DNA from 3 places in the Ochrobactrum quorumnocens genome. Region 3 is predicted to be linked to each of the others. Evidence: riboswitches for the same ligand, from Rfam matches in the RefSeq annotation. Region 3 holds a riboswitch; each other region holds the start of a gene.
What was found. Region 3 has a riboswitch for thiamine pyrophosphate ahead of thiB (thiamine ABC transporter substrate binding subunit). Riboswitches for the same ligand answer to the same signal wherever they lie in the genome.
Positions count from the first base shown of each region.

Region 1: it holds a riboswitch for thiamine pyrophosphate, as region 3 does, so the genes downstream of both, CES85_RS04430 (TenA family protein) here and thiB (thiamine ABC transporter substrate binding subunit) in region 3, are expected to answer to the same signal.
Region 2: it holds a riboswitch for thiamine pyrophosphate, as region 3 does, so the genes downstream of both, thiD (bifunctional hydroxymethylpyrimidine kinase/phosphomethylpyrimidine kinase) here and thiB (thiamine ABC transporter substrate binding subunit) in region 3, are expected to answer to the same signal.

Region 1 is NZ_CP022603.1:929,176-939,249, reverse strand. Features, by position in the region: gene CES85_RS04455 (proline iminopeptidase-family hydrolase) at 1-387, shown strand, start outside; gene CES85_RS04450 (ABC transporter permease) at 419-1,357, shown strand; gene CES85_RS04445 (ABC transporter permease) at 1,354-2,205, shown strand; gene CES85_RS04440 (dipeptide ABC transporter ATP-binding protein) at 2,202-3,857, shown strand; gene CES85_RS04435 (ABC transporter substrate-binding protein) at 3,911-5,425, shown strand; gene CES85_RS04430 (TenA family protein) at 5,483-6,130, opposite strand; TPP riboswitch at 6,207-6,321, opposite strand; gene CES85_RS04425 (hypothetical protein) at 6,415-6,624, opposite strand; gene CES85_RS04420 (ABC transporter ATP-binding protein) at 6,691-7,668, opposite strand; gene CES85_RS04415 (ABC transporter ATP-binding protein) at 7,665-8,639, opposite strand; gene CES85_RS04410 (gamma-glutamyltransferase family protein) at 8,636-10,074, opposite strand, start outside.
Region 2 is NZ_CP022604.1:231,741-241,814, forward strand. Features, by position in the region: gene CES85_RS10530 (ABC transporter permease) at 1-422, opposite strand, end outside; gene tenA (thiaminase II) at 419-1,114, opposite strand; gene CES85_RS10540 (ABC transporter substrate-binding protein) at 1,114-2,091, opposite strand; gene CES85_RS10545 (thiamine phosphate synthase) at 2,107-2,715, opposite strand; gene CES85_RS10550 (thiazole synthase) at 2,715-3,485, opposite strand; gene thiS (sulfur carrier protein ThiS) at 3,487-3,684, opposite strand; gene thiO (glycine oxidase ThiO) at 3,681-4,673, opposite strand; gene thiD (bifunctional hydroxymethylpyrimidine kinase/phosphomethylpyrimidine kinase) at 4,673-5,545, opposite strand; TPP riboswitch at 5,633-5,789, opposite strand; gene CES85_RS10570 (putative bifunctional diguanylate cyclase/phosphodiesterase) at 6,027-8,147, shown strand; gene CES85_RS10575 (heavy metal translocating P-type ATPase) at 8,250-10,074, shown strand, end outside.
Region 3 is NZ_CP022604.1:2,009,507-2,019,580, reverse strand. Features, by position in the region: gene CES85_RS19330 (MOSC domain-containing protein) at 1-340, opposite strand, end outside; gene cdlP (cell division protease CdlP) at 354-1,823, opposite strand; gene thiQ (thiamine ABC transporter ATP-binding protein) at 2,067-2,810, opposite strand; gene thiP (thiamine/thiamine pyrophosphate ABC transporter permease ThiP) at 2,807-4,417, opposite strand; gene thiB (thiamine ABC transporter substrate binding subunit) at 4,426-5,430, opposite strand; TPP riboswitch at 5,480-5,592, opposite strand; gene CES85_RS19305 (thiamine diphosphokinase) at 5,688-6,344, shown strand; gene CES85_RS19300 (YMGG-like glycine zipper-containing protein) at 6,478-6,762, shown strand; gene CES85_RS19295 (ABC-F family ATP-binding cassette domain-containing protein) at 6,911-8,725, shown strand; gene CES85_RS19290 (aldo/keto reductase) at 8,750-9,697, opposite strand; gene CES85_RS19285 (DUF2312 domain-containing protein) at 9,780-10,040, opposite strand.

The DNA of each region.
Region 1 (10,074 bases), on a different replicon from region 3:
CCGGAATATGCGGCGGCGATCACGATCCTCAATTATCGCCACGTATGCCGCCTGTCGGATTGGCCAGCACCTGTAAGGCGTTCGCTGGATGATTGGAACATGGGGCCATACGGCACGATGCAAGGTCCGAATGAGTTTCTCTATACGGGTAATCTGAAAGACTGGAACCGTCTGCCTGATCTCGGCAAGATCGAGGTTCCGGTGCTGATCACGGTTGGTGAGCATGATGAGCTGACGCCTGCCTGCGCGCTGCGCATGAAACTTGCCTTGAAAAATGCCGAACTGCATGTGGTGCCAAATGCCAGCCATATGCCGTTTTACGAGAACCCGACTTATTACTACCCGGTCGTTACCAGCTTTCTCAATCGACATCGTTCCTCTCGATAGATCAGAATATTAGGGAGAAACTCCGCAGCTCATGCATCGCTTCCAGTTTGTACTCCGTCGCCCCTTTCAGTTGTTGCCGGTTCTGTTCGGCATCAGTGTCATCACATTCGTACTGGTCCGGCTTATTCCGGGTGATCCGGCACGTGTGCTTCTAGGCACGCGCGCGACGCCCGCAGCCATTGCCAATATTCGTGCGCAGTATGGCCTCGATGAACCCATGTGGCTTCAATATCTCTATTTCCTGCGCAACATCGCGAATGGCGAAATGGGCAAGTCGATCCTCTATAAAATTGACGTCCTGAAGCTGATTGCGACACGCATTGAACCTACTTTGATGCTGGTTATTTGTAGTGTCATTCTTTCGATCCTGATCGCGGTTCCTTTAGCGGCGATCGCTGCACGGCGTAACGGTAAACTCAGCGATCATGTGATACGCACGGTGTCGACATTCGGGATCGGCTTTCCGCCTTTCTGGCTCGCTCTGATGCTGATTATCCTCTTTAGCGTGAAGCTCGATCTACTGCCGGTATCAGGCTATGGCAACACGTTGAAAGAGAAGCTGGCGCATCTGGTTCTGCCGAGTCTGACGATAGCCCTTTCACTTTCAACTGTACTTGCGCGCAGCCTGCGCGCTGCGATGATCCAGTCACTCAATTCAGATGTTGCCACAGCTGCCAGAGCTCGCGGAATGCCTGAAAGCATTGTTTTCTGGCGACACGTTTTACCCAACTCTCTTGTACCGACTGTCAATTTGCTTGCCGTCAACATCGGCTGGCTGATCGGCAGCACAGTGGTCGTCGAGAGCGTGTTTGCGCTTCCGGGCATGGGGCAGCTGCTTGTGCGCGCGATCTTCTCCCGCGATTATATGGTTGTGCAGGGGGTAGCCATGGTCTTTGCGTGCGCAACGGTTATGGTCAATTTCATGGCCGACATTGCCACTGTCGCCCTTGATCCAAGGGTGAAGCTATGAATGCGCGTCTTATCCCCATCACCTTGATCAACTGGCGTCGCTTTCTGAGCCAGCGGACCACGCTTGCCATTGGAATCGGTGTTCTTGCCCTCTTTGTACTGCTGGCTTTTGGCGCACCGTTGATCGCGCCTTTTGATCCAGTTGTTCAAAATGCCGACGTTCGTCTGCAGCCACCGTCATGGTTGCATCCGTTCGGGACCGATAATTTCGGACGGGATATTCTCTCACGCGTTATCTGGGGTGCACGTATCGATCTTCAGATCGCAGTCTTCGGCGTTATATTCCCCTTTGCCATTGGAACGGTCGTCGGTACGATTGCCGGTTTTTTTGGTGGCATCGTTGATACGATCTTCATGCGTCTGATCGATATCATTCTGGCATTCCCATTTCTGGTTCTGATGCTCTCAATCATTGCCATTCTAGGGCCGGGCCTGACGAGTTTCTATATAGCCATGGCACTGGTTGGATGGGTTTCATACGCCCGCCTTGTTCGGGCACAGATACTGGTTTTGAAATCCACAGACTATGCCGTTGCTGCGGAAAGCCTTGGGTTCAGCCGTTTCCGCATCATGTTTCGCCATCTTCTGCCGAATGCGATTGCCGGTTCGCTGGTTTTCGTAATGTCGGATGCGGTTCTCGTGCTGCTGAATGGTGCAGCAATCAGCTATCTCGGGCTCGGCGTACAGCCGCCGGTTGCCGAATGGGGCGTCATGGTTGCCGAAGGCCAGCCGTTTGTAACGACTGCCTGGTGGATCACGTTGTTTCCGGGGCTCTCTATCGTGTTTCTGGCTTTTGGTTTTAGCTTGCTCGGCGATGGACTGGGTGAAGCGCTGGGAGTGCATGAATGACAAAGTCAGTTCTTTCGATCCGCAATCTTCAGGTTGATGCTTACTTGCCGGATGAAACCAGGCGCTTGATCGATGATGTTTCTCTCACGCTCAACCAGGGTGAAATTCTTGGCTTGGTCGGTGAAAGCGGATCGGGGAAAAGTTTACTTTGCCGCTCGATAGTCAGGCTTTTGCCATCGTCGATTTTAAAGATCACCGCAGGTTCGGTCATGCTCGGCGGCACGGATTTGGCACAGGCGAGCGAAGCTGAATTGCTTGCGGTGCGTGGTGGCAAGATTGGTATGATTTTCCAGAATCCGACCAGCCATCTTGATCCCGTAATGAGTGTTGGCGACCAGATCGCAGAAGGGATACGCTTTCATAGGGGGTTGGATAAGATTAAAGCCCGCACAGCAGCAATCGAAATTATGGCGCAGGTCGGGTTTACAGACCCGACGCGCCAATATGGCAGCTATCCGCATGAGTTTTCAGGCGGGATGCGTCAACGTGCGATGATTGCGGTGGCCCTTTCCTGCGACCCTGAAATTCTCATTGCTGATGAGCCGACAACTGCGCTCGATGTCACCATTCAAGCGCAGATACTCCAGCTTTTGATGGACATTCGTGATCAACGCGGGCTCTCTATTATTCTCATCACCCATGATCTTGGGGTGGTCGCGCAGACTTGTGATCGTATTGCAGTGATGCGCAATGGGAAGGTGCTGGAACAGGGACTGAAGAGCGAAGTTCTCGGCAATCCCCGCGATCCCTACACACGCAATCTCATAGCCAGCCATCCGTCGTTGCCTGAAACGGCCTCATTGCGTCTCGTTCCTCAGTTGGGGGAGCCGCCGCTGTTGCAGGTCAATGATCTGCACGTTCGTTACGCTGTCGCTGGGGGATTCCTCAAGGCCCGGAAAACGAGCGCGTTAAAGGGTGTCAGTCTTGAAGTTCAGGCTGGTGAGACGATCGGAATCGTTGGGGAATCTGGCAGCGGGAAAAGTACACTTGCCCGTGCAATTTTAGGCCTGACACCAATCGCCGACGGCAGCATTACATTCGACGGATTGACGCTCAGCCCTGATCGTAAGGAAGCTCTGGCGGCACTGCGTCGTGATGCGGCCATGGTATTTCAGGACCCGTTCAATTCGCTCAATCCGCGCATGACGGTTGGTGAAACCTTAGCCGAAGTGCTGCGGGTACAAGGCAAGGTCGACGCCAAGAATATACCTCAGCGCATTGCCGAGCTGCTGGATCTCGTTGGGCTAGATCAAAGCTTTGCCGCGCGCAAGCCACGCAGCCTGAGCGGCGGACAATGTCAGCGCGCCGGTATAGCGCGCGCTTTGGCAGTGGAGCCAAAAATGATCATCGCCGACGAGTGTATCGCAGCACTCGACGTCACCATTCAGGCACAGATCGTTGATTTGTTTCGCGAGCTCAAAAGCAAGATGCAGCTGACCTTGCTTTTCATCGCCCATGATCTGGCTGTCGTGCGCAATCTCTGTGAGCGCGTGGTCGTTATGTATCATGGCGAGATCGTTGAAGAGGGATTAAGCGCCGAGGTGTTTGCGCATCCGAAAGAGGCTTATACGGCGGCACTCATCAGCGCGATACCCGATATTGACCCCACGAAATCGCTGTTTGAAGAGAGAATTCTTGCTGAAGCATCCTGAACAAGCATCGAAAACGATGCACGACTAACCAAAAAATATAAGGGGAAATACACATGCTTAAAAAATGGATGAAGATCGGTCTCGTCACCGTCATGACGAGCATGACATTTGGTGCAGCACTTGCCGAAGCGGCGGGTGTTTTGACAATCGGACGACGCGAGGACTCCTCCACTTTCGATCCAATCAAGACCGCACAGAACATCGACAACTGGGTGTTCTCAAACGTCTATGATGTGTTGGTGCGGGTCGACAAGACAGGCACGAAACTTGAGCCCGGTCTTGCTGAAAGTTGGATGATTTCGGATGACGGTCTCACTTATACGTTCAAGCTGCGCGATGCGAAGTTCTCGGATGGATCACCGATTACTGCCGAAGACGCTGCTTTCTCACTTCTGCGTATTCGTGACAATCCAGCTTCTCTGTGGAGTGACTCTTATAAGGTCGTGAACACTGCAGAAGCTGCAGATACGCATACACTGGTCGTTAAATTGAAAACGCCGTCGGCACCATTTCTGTCCACGCTAGCGCTCCCCAATGTCTCGGTTCTTTCTAAAAAGGGAGTAGAGGAATTGGGCGAGGATGGTTACGCGGAAAAGCCAGTGGCGTCGGGCGCGTTTGTGGTGGACGAATGGCGTCGTGGTGATCGTGTTATTCTGAAAAAGAATCCGAATTTCTGGGAGGCGGATCGCGTCAAGCTTGATGGTGTCGAGTGGATTTCGGTCCCCGACGATAATACGCGGATGCTCAACGTGCAGGCAGGTCAGCTGGATGCCGCGATCTTCGTACCGTTCTCTCGTGTGGCCGAGTTGAAAAAAGACCCAAATTTGAAGGTCCATGAAGATACGTCCACACGCGAAGATCATCTGTTGATCAATCATGAGCACGGTGCACTTGCGAAAAAGGAAGTCCGTCAGGCGCTGGACATGGCTATCGATAAGCAGTCGATTGTCGATACCGTGACATTCGGTATTGGTCAGGTTGCGAATTCCTACATACCGAAGGGTGCTCTGTATCATTACGCGGATAATCTCAAGCGTCCGTATGATCCGGAAAAGGCCAAGCAGATGCTGGCCGATGCTGGCGCATCGGACTTGTCGCTCAATTATATCGTCAATGCTGGCAACGAAACGGACGAACAGATCGCAGTTCTTCTACAACAACAGCTTCAGAAGGCAGGCGTCACCGTTAATCTCCAGAAAGTCGATCCCAGCCAGAGCTGGGATATGTTGATTGCGGGTGATTACGATATCTCTGTCATGTACTGGACCAATGATGTTCTTGATCCTGACCAGAAGACCACATTCGTTTTGGGTCACGATACCAATATGAATTACATGACCCGATACAATAATGAGAAGGTAAAAGACCTCGTTGCAGCAGCGCGTCTGGAGCTTGATCCGAAGAAGCGCGAAGCGATGTATATCGATCTCCAGAAAATGGCGAAGGACGACGTCAACTGGATCGACCTCTATTACAGCCCTTATATCAATGTCACGGGCAAGAACATTGAGAATTTCTACCAGAACCCGCTCGGACGCTTCTTTCTCGAAGATACTGTGAAGAACTAAATTTGTCAGGCTAAGGCGAAAATGTAGCGGCGGGCTTTGCCCGCCGCATTATTGTTATCATTTGCGCAAGCGATAATTGACCTCGAAAAATTCAAATTCGAGACGGACCGCACGCTGGAAGAAGTTGTGACATATATCAGATTGCGCCGGGCCAATCCGATCCAGTTCGGCTTGGAGAAAGCTTACAAACTCTTGGAAAGAAGGATTATCATGTAGTGTGATCCATTCTGCATGAACGAAATTTTCAGGACGTGGCGATTGCGCGCGGGATGCCCAATCGAGATAAAGACCTTCAGCAACGTTGAGAACCGAGAGTATTGCACCATAGGAGCGCGTGTCAGCGGCTTCACGCATGATTGCTTTGAACCCGATGGTCGGTTCGGTATCGGGGATATTTGCGCGTTGTTCTTCGCTTACATTGAGTGCTGTGAAAGCGCGAAGAAAATAGGTGTTTTCTTCTCCTGAGACCATGCCGGCGAAACGTCCATAGCGCAGCCGCGCCTCAAACGTGTCGGCTGTGGCCATTGCTGCGCCCAGCAAAGTGAGGAAGCTGTCTAGAAAACGATGGTCCTGAACCAGATAGGATGCCATAGATGCATCCGAAAGAGTGCCTGCACAGAGCTCTTTGACGAAAGAATGCTCAACCGCCTGCGTCCATAATGGTTCGCTTTCTTGTTTTAATATTTGAGAGAAATGCTTGGTCATAAAGCTACCTTTTTGCTGGCAGCGAGACCACTTGAGTTTGGCATTATACGGTCTCGCAGTGAGACCGGCAAAAGGCTGGCTTAAACTTCCCCATCCCTTCGCCGGCATGATCCGGATCAGGTTCGAAGGGTCACGGCGCTGCGCTTGCCAGCCGTATCTCAGCCCCTTGCGGGACACCCCTTGGAGTCAAAAATCTTAATCGAGACTCTCGCCAATGTCGAGCCATCGGGGAGTCGATGAGTTACATACAACCAAATTGAAATCGTCGCTTGATGATACGCCAGTCAGTCGGCCTTATTAGATTCTACAAGTTTAAGCTTTCTGCGTCTTAATATCTCATACATAGATGTAGTACGCAGATTTGTTTCGCGATCAATCTCGCCGCCCTTCTGCCAGATGCCATATTTCTGACGGAAATAATCGATGACAAGCAGATCAGCTTCAATACGGTCATGTCGAGCCCTGCGTTGCGAAAAATTTACTATTGTACTCATGTTTAAATTGCAAGGGTTCTTATATGCACCGCAAGGGTTTTGCACCGCCTTGGCAGGAGGCGTGTTTCATGCTGCACGAACATAGCAAGCTAGCCGACGAGTTGCGCTTCGTTCAACGAGGATTGGCGGGATTTGATGGCATTCAGCAATGGCAATAGGGCATCGTGTGGAAAAGCCACAGCCCTTTGGTGGATTGGCAGGGCTCGGTAGGTCGCCACGTAAAACGATGCGTTTACGTTGCCGCTGGGCCACAGGGTCAGGCAGTGGAATGGCCGATATCAAAGCCTCCGTATAAGGATGTTCTGGCCGGTTGAAGACCTCGGAGGTTTTGCCTGTTTCGACGATCCGTCCAAGATACATGACCGCTACACGATCCGCGAAATGCCGAACGACCGATAGGTCGTGACTGATGAACAGATAGGATAGTCCGAATTGTCGTTGAAGATCGAGCAGCAGGTTGAGTATTTGCGAGCGGATCGAAACATCGAGCGCTGAAACTGGTTCATCCAAAATCATGAGCTTGGGGTTGAGTGCCATCGCTCTGGCGATCACGATGCGCTGTCTCTGCCCGCCTGAAAATGCACTTGGCCTTCTCACTGCATGTTCTGGATGCAGGCCGACAAGCTTGAGCAGTTCTGCCACACGCGCACTGCGTTCGGACGCTGTGCCGATATTGTGGATAGCGAGCGGCTCAGCGATGCTTTCTCCGATTGTCAGCTTTGGATTGAGTGCCGAGGCAGGATCCTGAAACACGATCTGAATATCACGTGAAAGTCCGCGTATTGTTTCGGACAGACCATGCATGACTGGCTTGCCATCGAAGCTGATATTGCCGGATGTCGCTCTGGTCATCCCGAGGATTGCCGTGCCAAGCGTGGATTTACCACAGCCGGATTCGCCGACCAGTGCCACACTTTCCCCACGGCCAATCTCAAGATCGACGCCATCAACTGCTTTTACAAACTTGACGGCTCGTCCCAGAAGACCGCCACGAATGGGATAATGAACTTTAAGATTTTTAACGGAAAGCAGCATGTCGCTCATACCAGTGATCCCACTTGTTGCGAACGCCAGCAAGCCGCAGCACCAATATCGATGCGCGCTGAAAGCGGCGGTACATGCTTCCTGCATTGATCTTCCGAGATCGGGCAGCGGGGCGCGAAGCGGCAACCATCAGGCCATGAGCCGATGTCAGGCACAATGCCTTCGATAGTTGGTAGATAGGTTTTCGGTTCGCCTTCCAGACGTGGAATGGTTGAGAGCAACAGCCTTGTATAAGGATGCTCTTGGCCAGAGAAGATCGCATCGACCGGCGCCTGCTCAATGACGCGACCTGCATACATCACTGCCACGCGGTCGGCCATATCGGCGACGACGCCCATATCGTGCGTGATGAGCAGGATTGCCGTCCCGGTCTCATCGCGAAGCTTTTTCATGAGATCGAGTATTTGCGCCTGAATAGTCACGTCGAGCGCCGTTGTCGGTTCATCGGCGATCAGAAGGCGAGGACGGCAGATCAAGGCCATGGCGATCATTGCACGCTGGCACATCCCACCGGAAAGCTCGAAAGGGTATTGCCCAAAGCGAATTTCAGGTTCTGGAATTCCCACTTCCTCAAGCATGGCAATGGCAGCGTGACGGGCTTTCTTTCCGCTCAAATTGCGATGAACAACAAGGCTTTCCTCGATCTGCCGACCGATTTTCATCAGGGGATTGAGCGATGCGACCGGCTCCTGAAAGATCATCGCGAGATCATTGCCACGTAAGTTGCGCTTGGTCTTTTCGGATGTATCGACAAGATCATGCTCGCCGAACATAATGCGCCCCGATGCAATGTTTGCGACCTTAGGCAACAGTCCCATGACGGAGAAGGCTGTCAGCGATTTTCCGCAGCCGGACTCGCCCACAACAGACAGGATTTCGCTTTCATTGACCTGAAAGCTGACTCCATCCACCACCGGTTGGCCTGCAATATGAACGACAAGCTCATCGACTATAAGCACAGGGTTTGTCATTCTGCCTCCGTGCGTACCGCTGCCCATGGATGGTAGGGATGAGCCATTCCGATATTGTGGGCATCTTCGAGCATCACTACAGAGGGGATGGAGAAGTTCACCGGATAAAGCGTGTCGGCGATGATTTCGACCGGAAACTCTTCGCTCAAACGCGATGCGACATCGGGCTGCGCACGTTCGCTGACGCGCAGCTTTACGCCACTTGCATCGATGCGTGGCGCATGAAATGCTTCTTCAGGCGACATGCCGAAAGCATGGATATAGGACAATAACTGCGCGATTGCTGGCATGATCTGACGTCCACCTGCAGCGCCAAGGGCTATATATGGCAGGCCGCTTTTGTTCGCAATAATTGGGCACATATTTGCAAGCGGTTTCACGCCGGCCGCAATGGAGTTTGGCTGCCCCGGTCGAGGGTCGAACCACATCATGCCGTTGTTCATGAGAAGATCGAGCGAGGGCGCAACGACTTTCGAGCCGAAGCGCGACAACAGCGTGTTGGTAAGCGAAACCATGGTTCCATCACGATCAACAACGCTGACGTGTGTCGTACAGCTTTCGCCACTGCTGCCATGGCCGAGTGTGCGAAGTCGTTCTTCAGATGCACGGCGGATGGCTCGCGCAAAGGCGAGCGCGGTTTTTCCGGAACGTGCGTCTTCGTTCGGCAATGTCCTGCCGAGTTCCTCGAGAACGCGCGCGAGGGTTGGCCCACCGGAAAGTCCCGGCATAGCGTGAACAATGGTACCGCGATAATCAACAGTGAGCGGCTTTTTCCACTCAGGCTGGAACTCGCGCAGATCGTCTTTGTCGATGTGGCTACCGCCAGCGCGCAAATCTGCAATCAGCTTTTTGGCGATTTCACCCTCATAGAAGTCGCGTGCGCCGGCCAGGGCCAGTCTCTCCAGCATGGCAGCTTTTTTCGGCATCGGAATGCTACGCGGCGAGCCTATTTCGGGGACGCGCGGTGCACGGCCATTGTCAAGAAACAGCGCACTTGATGCAGGAAAACGGCTCAGTCCTTCGGTGTCGATAGCGAGGCAAAGCGTGGTGAACCAGTCAATTTGTAGCCCATTCCGGGCATGGTCGATTGCGGGCTGCAGCGCATCGGCGAAGCTGATCGAGCCAAAGCGTTCCAGCGCAGATGCGAGACCAGCGATTGCGCCCGGCACACATATGGAGCTGTAACCTATGAGATTTCGGTCTTCGACAACTTTGGGCCAGTTGAACCAGTCCCCATCGCTGCCGGGTGCCAATGGATAGTCATCCGGGTCAAGGCGGCGCGGAGACACTACGTTGAAATCAAGCGCATCCACTTTTCCGTCTTTGCCACCAGCACGCAGGAGAAAACCGCCACCGCCGACACCGGAAAGCCAAGGTTCCACCACACTCAAGACAAGTGCCGTCGTGACTGCCGCATCCATTGCGTTGCCGCCAC
Region 2 (10,074 bases), 810 kb from region 3:
GAAACGACCGGGAAAAAGATCATTAGAATGGTGACGGCAATTTTGGATGCCGGGCCGTATCCGAGCCAGAGGGTGAGGATCGGGGCAAGTGCAAATACAGGGATGGCCTGACTGAACACCATCACGGGCATGACAAGCCGTTGAGCAAGCGGCGACATCATCAGGCCAATTGCGGTCAGCACACCAATGGCACAGCCAAGAAAAAGCCCACCCAGTACTTCGCCAAATGTCACGATGGCATTATCCGCGATCAGCTGCGCATTGGTGAGGAGGGAGAGAACCACATCAAGTGGACCGGGCAAAATGAAGCGTGGCATTTGCCAGATGCTCACCACTGCCTGCCACAATCCGAGCACTGCAAACGCCGACAGAAACCCGTCGGCGATGCGTTTTTTACGGGAGCGAGAAACCACGCTCGTCACTTTGCTTTTAGCCCCATGCTCCAGAAATTCGCTTCAAGCCTGCTGGCGATTGCAAAAATCTGGCAGAGCTTTGGCCAGCGCGGACTGTTCTCGAAATCAGTGCCAATGCGATCTTTGGCGGCCTGATCAAAAAGCTTGCCGACCGTATGGCACATGTCCTGATAATCAGCCCCGGCATAGGTGTCGATCCACTCCTGATAAGGTGTGCCAGCCTTTGCCGTTGCGGCAAGGTTGATCCCGATTTCACCATAACCATGTGCGCAAGGCACAAGGGCGGTCAGCAGATCAAGGAAGTCGCCCGCCTGTCCGCAATCCAGCACATAGCGCGTATAGGCCAAATTTTCCGGCTCTTCGCGGGTGTTGTAAAGATCGTCTTCGCTGATGCCTTCGCGCGCGCAGATGCCGACATGCAGCGGCAGTTCCGTAACCGCCAGCCCATGCATGATTTCCGCGCAAAGCCGCGTTTCCTGCAAGCTGCCTGCCTTCACGACACCAAGCGCAAAGGCACGGGCATAATGATGCAGATAGACATAATCCTGTCTGAGATAGTGCAGGAAAGCTGACTTGGGCAACGTACCATCGCCAAGCCCACGTACAAATTCATGATCGATATAAGGCTTCCAGTCCTCAAGGGTTGCTGCCCGCAGACGGGTGAATAATTCTGACGAATAATGCGGCTGTGGCACGCTCATCATTTGCTCCCTTCAGCATTGATGTCGATGGCAAATTTCTCGACAGGCAGGATCGAAGGCACGAGGCCGTTTTCTTTGAGGTAGGTTTCGTAGCGGCTCCAGCGTCCATAATCGAGGCTGGCAGGGGAGCGTGAGAAACGGGCGACGGTATCTTTCCAGGCGCGCTGGTTCAGCTCGTCTTTGAGTTCAGAACTGTAGGACGCAAACACCTCATAGCTCTGCTCCGGGTGATTGACGATGTATTGCGCTGCCTTTTCCGTGGCAGAGAGAAAGCGCGAAATCTTGTCTTTTTCGGCGGCATCAAGCTTGTTGGAGTTGGCGACATAAACCAGCTCGTCATAGACTGGCACACCTTCTTCCTCGACGAAGAAACACTTGCCCGCAACACCTTCAACCGCCATCTGGTTGAGTTCGACATTGCGATAAGCGCCCATCACCGCATCAACCTGCTTCGACATGAGCGATGGTGCGAGCGAGAAGTTCACATTGATGAGTTCAACATCTGAAAGCTGAATGTCGTGTTTTTTGAGAATTGTGCCGAGCACTGTCTCTTCAACACCCGCAACCGAGAAACCTATCTTCTTGCCCTTGAGATCGGCGATTGAATTGACCGAACCATCATCGCGCACCATCAGGCAGTTGAGCGGGGAATCCACCAACGTGCCGACACGGATCAGCGGAATATCGGCATGCACATCGAGATGCACCTGCTGCTGATAGGAAATTGCGAGATCAGCCTGCCCGGCCGCAACCATTTTGGGTGGCACGGAAGCGTCCGCTGGTGCCACGATGTCTACATCAAGTCCTGCATCCTTGAAGTAACCGAGCTTGTCAGCCACGATGATAGGCCCATGGTCAGGGTTCACATACCAGTCCAGAATGAGCTTGAATTTATCGTTGGCGTGTGCCGGCTGAGGTGACATCAGGGCAAGCGAAGCCGTGGCGCTGAAAAGCGCAGCAAAAATCAGCTTTTTCAATGTTTCCTCCAGAAACTAAATTACGTAAGCACGGGTAATTTCGATCCATTGCCGCACGCGGGCTTCCGGATCGGGATTGAAGGTGATGTCGGTGACGACTGAAACAATGTCGGCGCCCGCCTTAAAGACGCCAGGCGCGCGGTCGACATTCATGCCGCCGATGCCAACGAGTGGAATGTTACCGAGGGCTGTCTTCCATTCCCGCACGCGGTCCAGTCCCTGTTCGTGCCATTTCATCTTTTTGAGAATGGTCGGATAGACAGGACCGAGCGCGATATAGGCAGGCTCAAGCGCCATTGCGCGATCGAGTTCTGCTTCATCATGGCTGGAAATACCGAGCTTTACGCCGCCCGCACGGATTGCATCGAGATCGGCGTCATCGAGATCTTCCTGACCAAGATGTATGAAATCGCAGCCTTCCTCTATCGCCAGCTTCCAGTAGTCGTTGACGATGAGCTGGCAGTCATGTGCTTTGCAAATGTCACGTGCTGCACGGATTTCTGTGCGCAGTTCTGCATCATCCTTATCCTTGATACGCAACTGCACCAGCTTGATGCCAAGTGGCACCATGCGTTTGATCCAGTCTGCACTGTCAAAGATCGGGTAGAACGGATCGAGGGCCATTACAAAAATGCCTTTCCGATAAGGGGAGTGGAGGGGGCGGCCATATCGCGCGCGTCGATCGGATCGGCTTCATAGGCGAGGCGCCCGGCTTCAACGGCAAGTGCGAAAGCGCAGGCCATTGCGGTGGGGTCACCAGCCTTGGCGACGGCGGTGTTGATCAGCACCGCGTCATAACCAAGCTCCATTGCGTGCGCTGCATGTGAAGGCACGCCGATGCCTGCATCCACCACCAGCGGAACGTCGGGAAAATGCGCGCGCATGGTTCTGAGCGCATAAGGATTGTTCAACCCGCGCCCCGAACCGATGGGTGCGCCCCATGGCATGAGCACTTTGCAACCAGCTTCGAGCAGCTTTTCGGCCACCACCAGATCGTCATTCATGTAGGGAAAAACATCAAAGCCGTCATCGCAAAGGATGCGTGCTGCTTCCACCAGCCCGAAAGGGTCAGGCTGCAGCGTGTCATGATCGCCGATGACTTCGAGTTTGATCCAATTGGTGCCGAAGACTTCACGTGCCATCCTGGCCGTAGTGACCGCTTCGCGTGGCGTGTGACAGCCAGCGGTGTTGGGCAGGACAGACACGTCCATCTGCTTGATAAGTTTCCAGAAATCCTGACCTGCACGCATGTCACCGCTTTCGCGCCTGAGCGAAACAGTCACGATTTCCGTCTTTGATGAACGGACGCTGTCCGCTAGAATGGCCGGTGAAGGGTAAAGTGCTGTGCCAAGCAACAGACGGCTTTCAAACGTTTTTCCATAAAACTCCAGCAACTTAACCTCCTTGCATCGGAGCGAGAACTTCGATGCGGTCGCCAGTAGAAATTGTAGTCGTTTCGCGCTCGTCACCCGCGATGAACTCACCATTGAGTGCCGTTGCCACCACAGCCTCGTCGAGTTCGATTTCTGTCAGCAAAGCTGCAAGAGTGGCCGCAGTCGTCTCTACGACCTCGCCATTGAGAACGATGGTCATGAAAGTTCCTCCAAAAGTTCAGGTCTTTCTTCCGGCTGCGTTGCTGCTGCAACGGCCATACGTGCGACCGCCGGTGACAGCAGAAAGCCGTGCCGGTACAACCCGTTGACATAAATGGTTTTGCCGCGCCTGCTTACACGCGGCAGGTTATCGGGGAAGGCCGGGCGGGCATCGACGCCGGTTTCGAGAATTTCCGCCTCGCCGAACGCAGGGTGCAAAGCATAAGCCGCGCTCAACATTTCCAGCGTCGAGCGCACGCTGATCCCACTGCGCTCATCGCTTTCGATCATGGTCGCGCCGATCATATGAACACCATCGCCGCGCGGTACGATGTAAAGCGGGATGCGTGGATGCAGGAGGCGCACAGGACGGGTGAGGTTGATGTCGCGTGAGCGGACCACCAGCATTTCGCCCTTCACACCACGAAGTTCGGTCAGCACGTCGCGGGCGGCAAGGCCACGCGCATCGACTATGATATCCGCGTCGAGAGATGTCTCTTGTGCATCCGTTCCAAGATGAAAGACCACGCCTTTTTTCTGCAGCCGGTCTGCCAGTTCGATCAGCGTCTTGCGTGGGTCAAGGTGTCCTTCCTGCGCGAAGAACAATCCCTGTCGGAAACGGCCTGCAAGATCGGGTTCCAGAGCATCGATGCGTGCTTGATCAATAATATCGAAAGCATCCGTTCGACGGGCAAAGCGGCGCAATTCTGTGGTATCCCGCAGATGCGAAAGCACGAGTGTTCCCTCGCGTTTGACGCCAGATACCTGGCGTTCCCACCAGCCAATGGCCTCCTGTCCGAGACGAACGACCGGCTCTTCAGCGCTTTCGCCTTCGCACCATGGTGCAAGCATTCCGCCAGCAAGCCACGAGCAACAATCACTGCCGATTTTCGGACTGCGTGCAATGATGGTAACTGCATGGCCTTGATCGGTAAATTCGGCGGCAGTGGCAAGGCCCGCCACGCCTGCGCCGATGATCGTAACCCGCATCATACCTGCTCCCTGATATCTGTATTCCAGAGGGCATGAAAGTGATGCACAGGGCCATGTCCGTGACCAACCTTAAGCTTGTCTGCGTTCCGGATCGCGGCTTGCAGATAGGTGTGCGCCTCTCGAAGAGCGTGTTCAAGCGAGAGGTCTTTGCCAAGTCCTGCTGCAATCGCGGAGGACAACGTGCAGCCCGTTCCATGCGTGTTGGCGGTGTAAATGCGGGGTGCTTCAAGCCGAATTGTTGGCTGGTCACTGCGGATCAAAAGATCGGTGCAAATTGCCCCTTCCGCATGTCCGCCTTTCATCAAGACAGCCTTTGCACCAAGCTTGAGCAAGGCGCGACCTTGTTCCTCTGCCTCGTCGTCAGTCACTGCCGTTGGTGCGTCGAGAAGGCAGGCAGCTTCGGGCCTGTTGGGGGTCAAAAGGGCGGCAAGGGGGATCAGCTTTTCGCGCAGGATCGAAATAGCGTCTTCACTCAATAAACGATCACCTGATTTGGCGATCATCACCGGATCGAGCACGATAGGGCCGGAAAAATGCTCAAGGCCAAACGCGATTGCCTGAATAGTCTTAGGCACCGACACCATGCCGATTTTGACTGCGGCGACATTGAGATCGCTGAAAACCGCCTCGATCTGGCCAGCGACAATTTCCGGCGGCACATCATGCACCGCGGTTACGGCGCGGGTATTCTGCACTGTGATGGCGGCAATGACGCTTGCACCATAGACACCAAGTGCCGAGAAGGTTTTGAGATCAGCCTGAATGCCCGCGCCCCCACTGCTGTCAGAGCCAGCAATAGTTACGCATATGGGCACGGGCGCCGCAATGCAGCTTGATGTGGTTCGGGAGAAACTGTTTTTTTGGTCCATCATGTCGTCTCTCATTCCGAACGGAAAAATGAGACGTCATGAACCTGTTGGGAGCCTGAACTCCGATGAGGGAACTCCCTCGGCCGCGACGCGTCAAACTCCGTTCCCTACGCAGGTATTACCCGGATCAGGTTCAATGGGTTAACGCGATCAGCGTCTCTCAGCCTTTTGTGTCGCAATATCGGGCAGAAAAGCGCTAAGCACTTTTCTTGATATTGCTTGGAAGGCACCCCAACGAATTTTGTGCTTTAAGGCATAGGCCGGAACAGCAGGCCGGTCAAGAGACAGAGCAAAGCTCTCTGAATATCAAAATCAAAGGTGCTAATTTAGCGATTCCGATAATTTATATATAATTTGTTAAAATTATACGCAGTAAGCTATCCACGGGATTGTTTCGTCCTGCTACAGACAGTTTGGTCTGATTCTCCAGACACGAGAACAGAGAACATCCAGTCAGGATATGTCTGATGAGGGGACAATGATGAGGAAGCGGGAAGCCGGTCAGGCTCGCTCGGATGGTGCCATGGTGCGTACCTCCGAAGAAGATTTCCGCATTCTTTTTACAACCCATCCGACACCAATGTGGGTCTATGATCCTGACACGCTGCACTTCATTGTCATGAATGAAGCAGCCCATGGGCTCTATGGTTATTCCGTTGACGAAATACCCGGCATGACAGTGCTGGACATCCGCCCACAGACCGAACGCGACAGAATGTTTGCTGCCGTGCGCGACCGGAGCGATCTGGAACGTCCTGAGCGCTGGCAGCACCTGAACGCCAACGGTCAGACCATCGATGTTCTGACTTATGGGCGTCAGGTTATCTTTGACGGTAAGCAAGCCATTCTTGCAATTGTGCAGGATATTACCGAGCTGGAAGAGGCCAACCGGCAGGCAAATCATGCCCAGTCGCTTCTCGACAGTCTCGTCAATAACTTGCCGCTTGGCGTGTTCGTTAAGGACATGAAGGATCGGGGGCGTTACCTCCTCTACAATCAGGCAGCGTCCAGCATCAGCGGGCACGATATTGATCGGGTTATTGGTTCGATTGATGCAGAAATCTTTCCTGCGGAGGAAGCAAAGCTTCTGACCCAGCAGGACCGTCTGGCTATGCGCCGCGGCAGTGTTTTGACAGTCGAACGTGATATCCGTTGCGCCGATGGCAAGCCGCGCCGCATGCGTATTATCAAGCGCTCGATCCCTCCTATTGAGGGTGATCAGCCGCGTTATCTCATTGGTATGATAGAAGATACGACGGAGCGGCGACAGATTGAGGAACGTATGGCTCATGTCGCCATGCATGACAGTCTGACGGATTTACCAAACCGTGCCTATTTCTCGCAGCACATTACCGGGGTGTTGAAACAGAGAGAGTGCGCGCCTGCATTCGCGCTGTTTTATCTCGACATTGATCATTTCAAGAACATCAATGACAGCAGAGGTCATCAGATTGGTGATCTGCTTCTCCAGCAAGTCGCAGTTCGTCTTAAAAACATCATCAGTGATCAGTTCATCGCGCGGCTTGGTGGCGATGAATTCGCCATCATTTATCACTGCAATACGGTTGAACAGATCGCCATGTTCGCAGATCGCCTCCTTTCGGCATTCCAGGAGCCGTTCGATCTTGGTGACATCTCTGAATTTGTGACCTGTAGCATCGGCATTGCACAGGCTCCTATGCACGGTGACGATCCTGATGTGCTGATGCGAAATGTCGACCTTGCGCTTTATGCGGCCAAGGCAGATGGAAGGCGGACTTTCTGCTTTTATCAGCATTCCCTGCGCCTTGCCGTTGAGAAACGCCATGCGATGACGACCGACCTGCGTCTGGCTTTGGCTGCACAGCAGTTTGAGTTGCATTATCAGCCGATCTTCAATTTGGAATCCGGGCGCATATCCGGCTTTGAAGCCTTGCTGCGTTGGTATCATCCCGTATTGGGGCTGGTGTCTCCGGTCGAATTTATTCCGATTGCCGAAGAAGCAGGACTGATCGGGCCGATTGGTGATTGGGTTCTTTGTGAGGCATGTCGGGAGGCAGCTTCATGGCCCGAGGACATCAAGGTCTCGGTCAATCTTTCTCCAGTCCAGTTCAATCAGTGCACGTTGCTTGATTCTGTGAAGGATGCATTACATGCAGCCCGGCTTTCGCCGGATCGTCTTGAGTTGGAAATTACGGAATCCGTCTTTCTGCAAAACAGCAAGCACAATACGGAGTTGCTGTTCGAGTTGCGCCGATTGGGCGTCCGCATTGCCATGGATGATTTTGGCACCGGTTATTCATCGCTGAGTTATCTGCGCTCTTTTCCTTTCGACAAGATCAAGGTCGACCGAAGCTTCGTTTCCGGTATTGAAATAGACACCCGCGATCTGGCGATTATTCAGGCTGTTGCGACGCTTGGAGCAGGATTCAAGATTGTTACGACCGCCGAAGGTGTGGAGACAACGCAACAGCTCGAATGTCTGCGTAAACAGAATTTCGGTGAGGTGCAGGGCTTCCTCATGGGGCGCCCGATGCCTGCAGCTGACGTGCCGGAATTCATTCAGACCCGCTGCGGATCGATCCTCGCGACGATGCAACCGCAGAACGAAATGGCAGTCTGAAAATCATTCCATATTAAGGCTTGACCTTCCAACGGTGGGAAGGGTTAATTATTGTGCAACTCGTAATATCGCTCCTCAAAACAGGGGCTGAAAGGGATTGCCATGAACAAGCCAGTCAAACCGGAAGCCACAAGTTTTGCCATTCCCGTTGAGGGCATGAGTTGCGCTTCCTGTGTTTCGTCCATTGAAAAAGCCGTGGCGAAGGTGCCGGGCGTTGACAAGGTGCTGGTCAATCTTGCAACTGAACGCGCTGACGTGACCTTTAAAGCAGCTCCCGATATGCCTGCGGTCATCGATGCCATTCGCAAGGCTGGCTATGACGTGCCATCCGGTAGCACTGATCTCGCTATTGAAGGCATGACCTGCGCGTCCTGCGTCAGCAAGGTCGAAAAGGCATTGAACGCCGTTCCGGGCGTAACGCGCGCCAGTGTCAATCTTGCGACAGAGCGTGCACATGTAGAGCTTGCGGGTCAGGTGCCGCTCAGTGACCTTATCAAGGCAGTCGAGACTGCAGGTTACGAAGCCCGTTCGCTTGATGAAGCGCGCAGCGACGCGACGCAGGAAACGCAGTCTGACAAGCGCGATGCAGAAGCTGCAGAACTGAAGAAGAGCGTTATCCTTGCCGCAGTTCTGACGCTGCCGGTTTTCATTCTTGAAATGGGATCGCATATCATTCCGGCTGTGCACATGTTCGTCATGGACACGATCGGAATGCAGAACAGCTGGTATTTCCAGTTCGTGCTCACCACAATGGTACTGTTCGGCCCCGGTATGCGCTTTTTCAAGAAAGGCATTCCGGCATTGCTGCGCGGCACACCAGACATGAATTCTCTGGTGGTCGTCGGAACGACAGCCGCATGGGGCTTCTCCGTCGTTGCAACCTTCTGGTCTGATATTCTGCCCGAAGGCACAGTGAATGTTTACTTCGAAGCAGCGGCAGTCATTGTCACGCTGATCCTGATTGGTCGTTATCTGGAGGCACGTGCCAAAGGCCGCACCTCGGCCGCAATCAGCCGTCTGGTGGGTTTGCAGGCAAAATCTGCACGTGTGGTCCGTGATGGCGAAACGGTCGATGTGCCGCTCGACGATGTGCGCGTCGGCGATATCGTGCAGGTGCGTCCGGGCGAAAAGGTGCCTGTGGATGGTGAGGTGATTGAGGGTTCATCTTATGTGGATGAATCGATGATTACCGGTGAGCCGGTACCGGTTGCCAAGGAAGAGAGCGCAGAAGTCGTCGGCGGCACGATCAACAAGACCGGCGCCTTCAGCTTCCGCGCGACCAAGGTTGGCCGTGATATGGTGATCTCGCAGATCGTTCGTATGGTCGAAGATGCACAGGCCGACAAGCTGCCTATTCAGGCGAAAGTTGATAAAGTCACCGGCTGGTTTGTGCCTGCAGTGCTGGTCGCAGCGGCACTGACATTCGTGGTCTGGCTGGTCATCGGCGGCACAGGCATGATGGGCTTTGCGCTGGTCAATGCCATTGCTGTGGTTATCATTGCATGCCCATGTGCCATGGGCCTTGCAACGCCGACCTCGATCATGGTCGGAACGGGTCGTGCAGCCGAGTTTGGTGTGTTGTTCCGTCGTGGCGATGCATTGCAAACCCTGCGTGATGCATCGGTGATCGCTGTCGACAAGACCGGGACACTCACACAAGGCAAGCCTGCACTTGCACATTTTGCTGTTGTCGATGGTGTCAACAAAGATGAAGCTCTGGCGCTGGTCGCCGCTGTAGAAGCACGTTCTGAGCATCCGATTGCCGATGCCATTGTTACCGCAGCAAAGGAAAAAGGTCTGAAGCTTGCGGATGTCTCAGCCTTTGAATCTGTCCCCGGCTTTGGCCTTAAAGCCAGCGTTGCCGGTCATGAGGTTGCCATCGGTGCTGACCGTTATATGGCAAAGCTTGGCTATGACGTGGCGGTTT
Region 3 (10,074 bases):
CCACCAGCGCTGTACCAATGCGAAAGCGATCACCGACTGCAACATTGTGCTCGGTCAGTCCGGTCGTGGAAATATTCTCGCCAAAAGCGCCAGATGCATCAAGACGAGGATTGTCACCTACATCCTTACGCCAATCGGCATAATGATCGTGTGGATAGTGATGGACGGCCTTTTCTGGGCCGCCATGCACTTTTCTGTCGCCTTGCTCATCGCATTCAAGACCGTCACGAAGAAGCCTTACGCGGCCAGAAACGGGCTTCTTATCAATGCCGCTCGGTGCCTGTCGTTCTCCCAATGGAGCGATCTTTCCGGCAAGCAATGCACTGATACAGATTTCCACTTCTGGGGCATCCTTATTCGCTAATGAGCTTTACCCGATCACCAACCGACACCGTCGCGCCAGCAGACATCGCATTGAGCAAACGGAACAATTCAAGCTTGCGGGTTGTGCCTTGCATGCGTGCGGAAAGGCTCGCCATCGTATCGCCCGGCTTCACAGTAACGACGCGGATGCGCAAAGGCTTGATCGCCTCCTGTTCGGCTGGTGACAGCAAGCGGAAGGATTGCGTGACGGTTTGCGATGCGGGAAGCAAGGTATTGCTGCCCTTCGGCGCTGCGGTGAGGAAGCGATAAACCTTATTGTTTGCGCCAATTACCACAATGTCGAACTGCCAGCGGTCGGCGCTTGCGCGCGCGGTTGCGGCAGGCAGGCCATTGATGGTGATCGGACGGATCGAGCTTTCGTCAAGACCTGTTACCCAGCCCGATTTGATATAATCGGTGAGGCTTGAACCTGAAGGCAAAGATGCGCCGTCAAAACGGATCGCCACTTCACCCGGACCGCTTGCCATAACGGCATTGGCCGAATTGTCGATCGTGAAGCCTTCTGGTGCGGTGAAGGTCACGCCCAGTTTTGGATGAATGAAGGTCTGCTCCCGAACATAGCCTTCATTGGGCGAGTCGCCATAAAGCAGGCCATCAATCCCGTTGAGGAAGGAATCGCGGTCTGTCGTGCCAACTCCGGGCGCACCAATACGGCGTGCATGTCCGAGCGCAAGCTGAATGCGCTGCGGGGTGGCAGGGTGGCTTGCGAGGAAATCTAGGCTTGCATCCGTTGCGCCAGAAACCGATCGGAAGTCCGTATAGGCTTCCATCGACTGCAGGAAGCGCGCGGATGCAAAGGGATCGTAGCCCGCTTCACCGATCATCTTGATGCCAATGGCGTCGGCCTGCAGTTCCTGATTGCGTGAGAATTGCGCTAGGCGCAGTTTGCCGCGAATGGTAGCTTCCCGGCTTGCGCTCTCATTATGCAGGACTTCCGTCGCGACACGTCCGGCAATTGCCGTTTCGGCTTCCTTCTCCTGACGAAGGATACCGTGATTAGCAACAACATGGCCCATTTCGTGGGCGATAACAGCTGCGACTTCCGAGGAATCATTGGCAAGCGCCAGCAAGCCGCGCGTTACATAAAGAAAGCCGCCGGGCAGTGCGAAGGCATTGATATTAGGACTATCAAGAATAGTGATGCGATAGGTCTGATCCGGCTTGTCGGAAACTGTCGTCAGATTGCCAACGATCTTGGCAACCATGCGCTCAAGCCTCTGATCCTTGTATTCGCCGCCATAGGTGGCAAGGATGCGTGGGTGCTGCTGCGCGCCGATCTGTGCCAGACGGTCGTTGCGGGTGACGTTTTCAACCGTTACCGGATTTGAGGATGGCTGAAGGCCAAGATCCTTGCTTGAATTGATCGACTGACAGCCTGAAATCAAAGCAAGAGCAAGCAAGCCAAGACCGATGGCTGGTTTCCGCCAATTGCGCTGCATCCGTTCTGGCAGAGAGACTGGAAGACACAGGGAGGCCCGGGCACGGGTCTGTTGACGGATCAGTATTTTACCCTCGCAATTGAATCAGCGTCGATATCTTGGCGCAAATCTAGCTACAGACTGAATATCCTACAAGAAGCAGATCAGCGTTCTAAGCCGTTCTTCAAGCTGATTGCGAACAAAATATGTCCACAACCGTAACATTAGGAGTGTTTCCTGCTGCGTTTGAATCGCAGGGGCACTCTAAATTTTTGCCTGTTCACCGATATAGCGTTTCAATGCTTCCGGTCCAGATGGTGATAGCAACTCGCGTGCGGGCCCCTGAGCGGAAATCTGTCCGCTGTCGAGAAACAGCAACAATGCATCGAGATAGATGGCATCTTCAGGAGTATGGGTGACCATCAACACGGTCATGGCGTTTTCGTGTTGCAGTTCACGCACAAGATCAAGCATCTGATGACGCAACGCCGGTCCCAATGAAGCGAAAGCCTCATCAAGCAAAAGCACGGGTCGCTCGCGCACCAGTGCACGCGCTATCGCCACGCGCTGACGTTCGCCACCGGAAAGCGCTTCAGGTTTACGCTGTTCTTTCCCTCGAAGGCCGACGCGGGCAAGAGCGTTAGCAACGGTTTCGCGGTCCATTTGACTGAGTTTTAGATCGGGCGAACGCCCAAGTCCGACATTCTGTTCGACCGTCAGATGGGCGAAGAGATTGTTTTCCTGAAACACCATCGAGACAGGTCGAGATGCTGGCGGCAGGCGGGTGACGTCTGTCGTGCCGATCAGAATTTTCCCAGACTGTGGTGTTTCGAACCCGGCAATGAGATTGAGAAAAGTGGATTTACCCGAGCCACTGGGGCCGACAATCGCTGCGATGACACCGCCCGGCACTGTCGCATCGAAATTCATAGTGGTTTCGCCATAGCTGAAACGCACATCCTGAAAGCAGATATCAGCCAGATTGGCTTTAGGCGGCTGGGCATTCATGGACGGGACGTTTCCTTTCGGGCTGCGGCGCGGTCTGCAATAATCATCAGACCAAGACACAGCAGGCCGAGGATAAGCGCAAGGCCTGCTGCGTCGAATGTGCGATAGCTGCCCATGCGTTGGAACAGAAGATAGGGCAGAGTTAGCAATGCGTCGCTGCCGAACAGGGCGATAGTGCCGAGATCGCCGAGAGACAGTGCCATGGCAAAGGCAAAAGCCATTCCGAATGGTCTGCGGATGGACGGCCAATCGATAAGTCTCAACCGGTTAAAGCCTGTGATTCCAAGCTGTGCGCAAAGTCGGTTATGGCGCGCCGCCGATGTGTCCCATGCCGGCCTGAGTAGCCGTACTGCGAATGGCATTGCCATGGCGGCGTTGACCGTTACGACCATGAAGGGGGCCATAACGAATGGGTCGGTGAAATGGCGTAGCAGAATGAACCAGCCTGCACCCAAAACGATGGGCGGCATCACCAATATGAGGCTGGCGCCAGTGTCGAAGAGATTGGCAAGACGTATGCTGCGTGTCGCCTCACGCGCGATTACCAGTGAGAGCGAGAGAATGACGGAAAGAAGGGCGGCAGAAAAACCAAGTGCGATGCTGGTAGAGATAGCGCGCCATACGGTCCATTCGCTTAACAAGCGTATGAGATCGGCCGCGAGGCCTGAAATGACAACGCCTGAAACGGGCAGCGCCACATAAAGAAAGCCGATAGCGATGGCGAAAATATTGAAAACCCGTTCTCGCTTGGATGGGGTGCCATAGCGTCTGGCTGTCGCCGCTAGGGTGAAACCCTCTTCTGACGGCCGTCCAGTCAGGCGCAATCCCAGCAAGATCGCCAGTGTGAGCGCGAGTTGTGCCAGGGTGAGGGCTACGGCTCGTGCCGGATCAAAGTCGAAATGCAGGCTTTGGTAGATGGCGACTTCAAGCGTTGTTGCGCGAGGGCCGCCGCCAAGCGTCAGCACAGTGGTAAAACTGGTGACACAGAGCATAAATATGAGGCCGATCATGCCTGGCAGGTTGCGGCGAATGACCGGCCATTCGATGAAACGGAAGCGCGGTGTGCTGCGCATACCAAGCTGCGAGGAAAGTTTCGAGTAATCAGCGGGGATCGTTTCATAAGCGGCAAGAATGAGCCTGACCGCCAGCGGCATATTGAAAAACACATGCGCAATCAGAATGCCGGTGATGCCGTAAACATCGGGAGAAACCGGGTAGCCTGCCGATTGCGAAAGCTGCGCGATAAATCCATTGCGCCCATAAATGCTGGTGATACCCAGCACAGTCACAAGGGCTGGCAGCGCCAACGGCAGCGCGAACAGACGCAGAATCAGACCACGTCCCGGAAAGCTTGTTTCCGAATACAGCGCGCGCGCCACAGGAATTGCAAACAGCACTGATAGAAGGCTCGATGCTGCCGCCTGCAGAACGGTGAACCGGGCAACCCTGAGTAGGTAGCTGTCGAAATAGACATCCGTGTTAAAACCACTGGCCTCCATCGCCAGAGCAAGGAGAGATCCGCCGACCAGAACCGCCAGAAAGCCAAGCGCTAATATGCCTGCAAGTGGTTTCATCGCAGGCGTTTGTCTTGCGCGGCTGATGGTCAGCGGGTTGTTCATTTGCTGGAGGCTTTAAGCCATTCGTCGACCCAAGCCTTGCGGTTCTTTGCAACCTCATCAGCAGGGATCAGAAGTGTCTTTTCAGGCTTTGGCAACTTGTCGAAAGCGTCAGGAAGGGGAGTGGAAGTTTTGCCAGCCGGGAACATCCAGTTGGTTTCCGGGATTACATCCTGAAAGCCGGGGCCGGTCATGAAGGCAAGAAATTTCTGTGCCAGCGGGTTCTTGGCACCAGTGGTTGTCTGTGCCGCCAGCTCGATCTGCAGGTAGTTGCCTTCTGGATAGGCCAGCGCCTTATAGCGTTCGGTGTTTTCCGCGACCATGTGATAGGCAGGCGATGTCGTATAGGAGAGCACCATTGGTGCTTCGCCCTTGGTGAAAAGACCATAGGCTTCCGACCAGCCCGGCGTCACCGTCAGGATGCGCTTTTGCAGCTTTTCCCAAGCTTCATCGGCCTGATCGCCATAGACTGATTTGATCCACAGTAGAATGCCAAGGCCGGGTGTTGAAGTCCGCGGGTCCTGAATGACGATTTTCTGCGACGGATCACCGTCGACCAGTTCCTTCAGGCTTTGCGGTGGGTTGGGCAGTTTCTCGGAATCATAGACGATAGCGAAGTAGCCATAGTCATAAGGTACAAAAACATCGTCCTTGAAGTCACCCGGCACTTTGACATTGGACAGATCAATACCGCTTGGCGCGAAATAGCCCGTGGCACGTGCTTCTGTTGTGAGGTTCGTGTCTAGACCAAGCACGATGTCGGCTTTTGTGTTGCCGCCTTCCAGCTTCAGGCGATTGAGAAGGGCGACGCCATCAGCCGATGCGATCCATTCCAGCTCGCAATCGCATTCCTTCTCGAAGTTTTCCTTCACCTTGGGGCCGGGACCCCATTCGGAAACGAAACTGTCATAGGTATAGATTGTGAGCTTGTTTTTTGCCTGAGCAGCCGGTGCAAAGGCAAAAGCTGCAGAGAGCGATAAGGTCAGCAGAGATAAAAGCCGCATAACGGCAGGTCCTTTCTTTTACTTAAAGGATTGAGCGCCGTTATCGATAAATCGGGCAGCATCTAATCCCTCCGCCGGTATAAGCCGGATCAGGTTCAGCGGGTTAGCCGGAGTACGGCTTCTCAGCTATTCAATGGTTGAATGGCACCCCGTTAGAGCAGGGCCGACAATAGAGCCTTGCAAAGAGAAGGGCAAGGGATGCTTCCGCATCAACATGCAGGCTTCCGGGTAGAATTAACGCGTGTTATGAGCGATTTATGAGCACATTTGTTATTCTTCTCGGCGGCGATCTCGTCGTCACGGAACGCTTGAAACGGCAGATAGCTGGCGCGCGAGTTCTTGCTGCGGACGGCGGGATGCGCCACGCGGAAGCCCTTGGGGTTGAGCCCGAACTTTGGTTGGGAGATTTCGATTCAACCTCCGACGCATTGAAAGAGAAATATGCGCATGTGCCGCAAAGAACCTTTCCCGCTGCCAAGGATATGACGGATGGTGAGCTTGCGCTTGAGGAAGCCTTTGAGCGTGGAGCGAGTAAGGTCATTCTCTGCGGTGCTTTTGGTGGCTCGCGTACCGATCACACCTTGCTGCATCTGACTATGGCAACCGCGCAAGTCGCAAAAGGCAGAGACATTCTTCTGTCCAGCGGAGCGGAGGAAGCATGGCCATTGGTCGCAGGAGACTATGTTTATGATTTACCCGACGGCACATCTTTTAGCGTTGTGAATTTCTGCACCGTTGAAGGGCTTACAATCACAAATGCCGAGTGGCCGTTAGACAATGTGACCTTGCCGTTTGGTTCATCGTGGACTGTCTCCAATATTGTGCGTGGAACTCTTTGCGTTTCAGCGCGTTCAGGTCTTGCGATACTTGTAGCGAACTTGAGTGAGGAGGCTCATTTTCAGGGCAGCTGCTAACCTTAAAAATTGAAACTGCTTGACGCTGACAGGTGAAACGTATTGTAAATGGGTCAAGCGGGTATGATCTGCTTTACGCCGAAGTTGGGGACGCAAAGTCGGTGTTGGTGTAACTCTAGTAGGAGATTGTTTCATGAAGTCACGTCTTTCCATGATTGCAATCGTCGGTGCGCTTGCGTTCTCAACAGCAGCATGCACGACGGGTGAACAACGTACTGCCGGTTATGGTGTCGGTGGTGCAGCTCTTGGTGCGCTCGCAGGCGGCGCAATCGGTGGCAATGGTCGTGGTGCTTTGACCGGGGCTGCCATTGGTGCTGTCGGCGGTACGCTTCTCGGTGCTGCGACAACCCGTAACAATGTTCAGTATTGTCGTTACCGCGATAATTACGGTCGCGTTTACGAAGCACCTTGTAACTAAGACGGGTTGGTCCGTTTAGCGGGATCAAAGTTTAAAAACAGGCCGGGGAAACCCGGCCTGTTTGTTTTTTGACGGTTCCATTTGACAGAACGGCTTTTGTCCCCGACAAGCAGGGCGGAATTTTCAACCGCTTTTTTCAAAGAGAACCATGGCACCTCCGCTTCTTCGCCTCGACCAGATCAAGCTCACCTTTGGCGGCACACCGCTTTTGGAGGAAGCTGCCCTTTCTGTGAGTGAGGGCGACCGCATCGCGCTGGTCGGCCGCAACGGTTCAGGCAAGTCCACTTTGCTCAAAATCGCGGCCAATATGGTCGAGCCGACCTCGGGCGAAGTGTTCAAGCATCCGGGCGCGACGGTTCGTTATCTGCCGCAGGTGCCGGACCTTGATGGTTTTCCCAATGTACGTGCATATGTCGAAGCCGGGCTTGGACCGGCAGATGATCCGCATCGCGTAACCTATCTTCTTGAGCATCTGGGCCTTACTGGCGAAGAAAAACCCGATCATCTGTCTGGTGGTGAGGCGCGCCGTGCAGCCCTTGCACGCGTGATCGCGCCGCAGCCTGATGTGCTGTTGCTTGATGAGCCGACAAACCATCTCGATCTCAATACCATTGAATGGCTGGAAGACGAACTGCGTCAGATCCGTTCGGCTATCGTGTTGATCTCGCATGACCGTCGCTTTCTTGAAAATGTCAGCCGTTCGACTGTGTGGCTTGATCGCGGCATTACCCGTCGCATCGATCAGGGCTTTGCGCATTTTGAGGAATGGCGTGACAAGGTTCTGGAAGAGGAAGAACGCGATCTGCACAAGCTTGGCCGCCAGATCGCACGCGAAGAGCATTGGTTGCGCTATGGCGTGACGGCTCGCCGCAAGCGCAACGTGCGTCGTCTTGGTGAGCTGCATTCGATGCGGTCGGAGTTTCGCAATCATCGCAAGGCGCAAGGCAATGCTGTTCTGGCAGCAAGCGATTCCAAGGAATCCGGCAAGCTTGTCATTGAAGCGAAAAAGCTCAACAAAGCTTATGATGAGCGCGTACTGGTCCGAGATTTTTCGACTCGTGTTCAACGCGGTGACCGGATCGGGCTTGTTGGTCCTAACGGGGCAGGCAAGACCACACTTTTGTCAATGCTTACTGGCAAGCTTCAACCAGACTCAGGCACTTTGCGCCTTGGTGTCAATCTCGAAATGGCCGAACTTGATCAGAAGCGTGAAAGCCTCAATCTGGATGATACGCTGGCGCATTATCTGACCGATGGTCGCGGCGAAAGCCTCATCGTCAACGGTGAGCAGCGCCATGTCGTTTCTTACATGAAGGACTTTCTTTTCCAGCCTGAACAGATACGCACGCCGATCCGTGAGCTGTCAGGCGGTGAAAGAGCGCGTCTTATGTTGGCGCGCGTTCTGGCAAGGCCTGCCAATCTGTTGATCCTTGACGAGCCGACCAATGATCTCGACATGGAGACGCTCGATCTTTTGCAGGAACTGGTTTCCGGATTCCCTGGCACGGTCATTCTCGTCAGCCATGATCGCGATTTCCTTGACCGCACTGTGACCTCTGTGATTGCGCCGGAAGGTGATGGCAACTGGCTCGAATATGCTGGTGGCTATGCCGATATGATGGCGCAGCGCAAAGAACAGGCTTTGGCGCGCCGCAATGTGAAGGCCGCTGCCGCACGCGCCGACGAAAAGGGCAATGAGGCTGTGCAGCCCAAGCGAGAGGAAAAGCGCAAGCTTTCCTACAAGCAGAAATTTGCACTTGAAAGCCTGCCGGGCAAAATGGATGCGCTGGCAAAGGAAATCACCGTTCTGGAAGGGAAGCTGGCTGATCCGCAGCTGTATGCCAAAGATCCAACGCTGTTTGCCAAGACGGCCGATATTCTTGAAAAGAAGCGCACAGAGCATTCTTCCATGGAAGAAGAATGGCTGGAATTGGAGATGCTGAGGGAAGAGATCGAGGGATAATTTCTTATCCCTCGACGACCGATTCTAAGCACTTGCCTTGTTGAGCAGCGCGATAGCTTCCGCATCCAGTTTTATCTGCGTTGCGTCGATCAGTTCACCAAGCTGGGCAGAACGCGTTGCACTGGCAATGGGTGCAGTGATTGCCGGATGGGCAATCAGCCAGGCAATCGCAATCTGCGCAGGTGTGGCATCATTTGCGCGGGCAACCTGATCGAGCGCCGCAATAATGCGTGATCCACGATCGGTCAGGTATTTTTCGACGGATGAGCCGCGCGCACTCTGCCCAAGATCATCCTTCGAACGGTATTTACCCGTCAGGAAGCCGGCTGCGAGCGCGTAATAGGGAATGACGCCCAGCTCATTGTCACGGCAGATTGCTTCAAGTCCGCTTTCAAAACCCGAACGATCATAGAGATTGTAAAGTGGCTGCAAAGTTTCATAGCGCGGCAGATTGTGTTTGCTGGACGTATCAAGCGCTTCGGTGAGACGTTCTGGGGTGAGGTTTGATGCGCCGATAGCGCGCACTTTGCCAGCGGCCATGAGCTCTTTATATGTTCCCAGCACATCCTCGAACGGTGTTTCCGGGTCGTCCCAGTGAGACTGGTATAGATCGATATAGTCGGTTTGGAGCCGCTTGAGGGAGGCATCGACGGCTTTGCGGATATAAGTGGGAGAAAGGCCTTTTTCGTCCGGCCCCATTTCTGAGCCAACTTTGGTGGCGATGACGACTTTATGGCGCAGGCCGCGGGATTTCAGCCAGTTGCCGATAATAGTTTCGGATTCACCACCAGTGTTTCCTGTCGCCCATGCGGAATAGACATCCGCCGTGTCGATGAAATTAAGTCCTGCATCGACAAAACGGTCGAGAAGCGAAAATGAAGTCGCTTCGTCGACCGTCCATCCAAATACGTTGCCGCCAAAACAAAGCGGCGAAACTTCGAGTTCAGTACGTCCGAGCTTTCTAAACTCCATGGACCCTATCCTCTTCCTGTGCATACGACCCCTTGCGGACCCGCAGGGTTACGATTTCAGGAAGAGAGTCGGGCCCTTAAAGTCAGCCCATGCCCAATGCATCCATATAGAGCTGGAGCATGGCTTCTTCTTCCTGACGTTCATGGTCTTCTTTTTTACGCAGACGAATAATGGTCCTTACGACCTTGCTGTCAAACCCCGAACCCTTCAATTCCGCGTAAACTTCCTTGATATCGTCGCCGATGGTCTTTTTTTCTTCTTCGAGACGTTCAATGCGCTCGATGAAAGCACGCAACTGGCCAACAGCAATTGTCTGGGCTTCGCTGGTAATGTCGTCGCTCACGGGTTTCTCCAATTCAAAGTCGATTATGAATGCA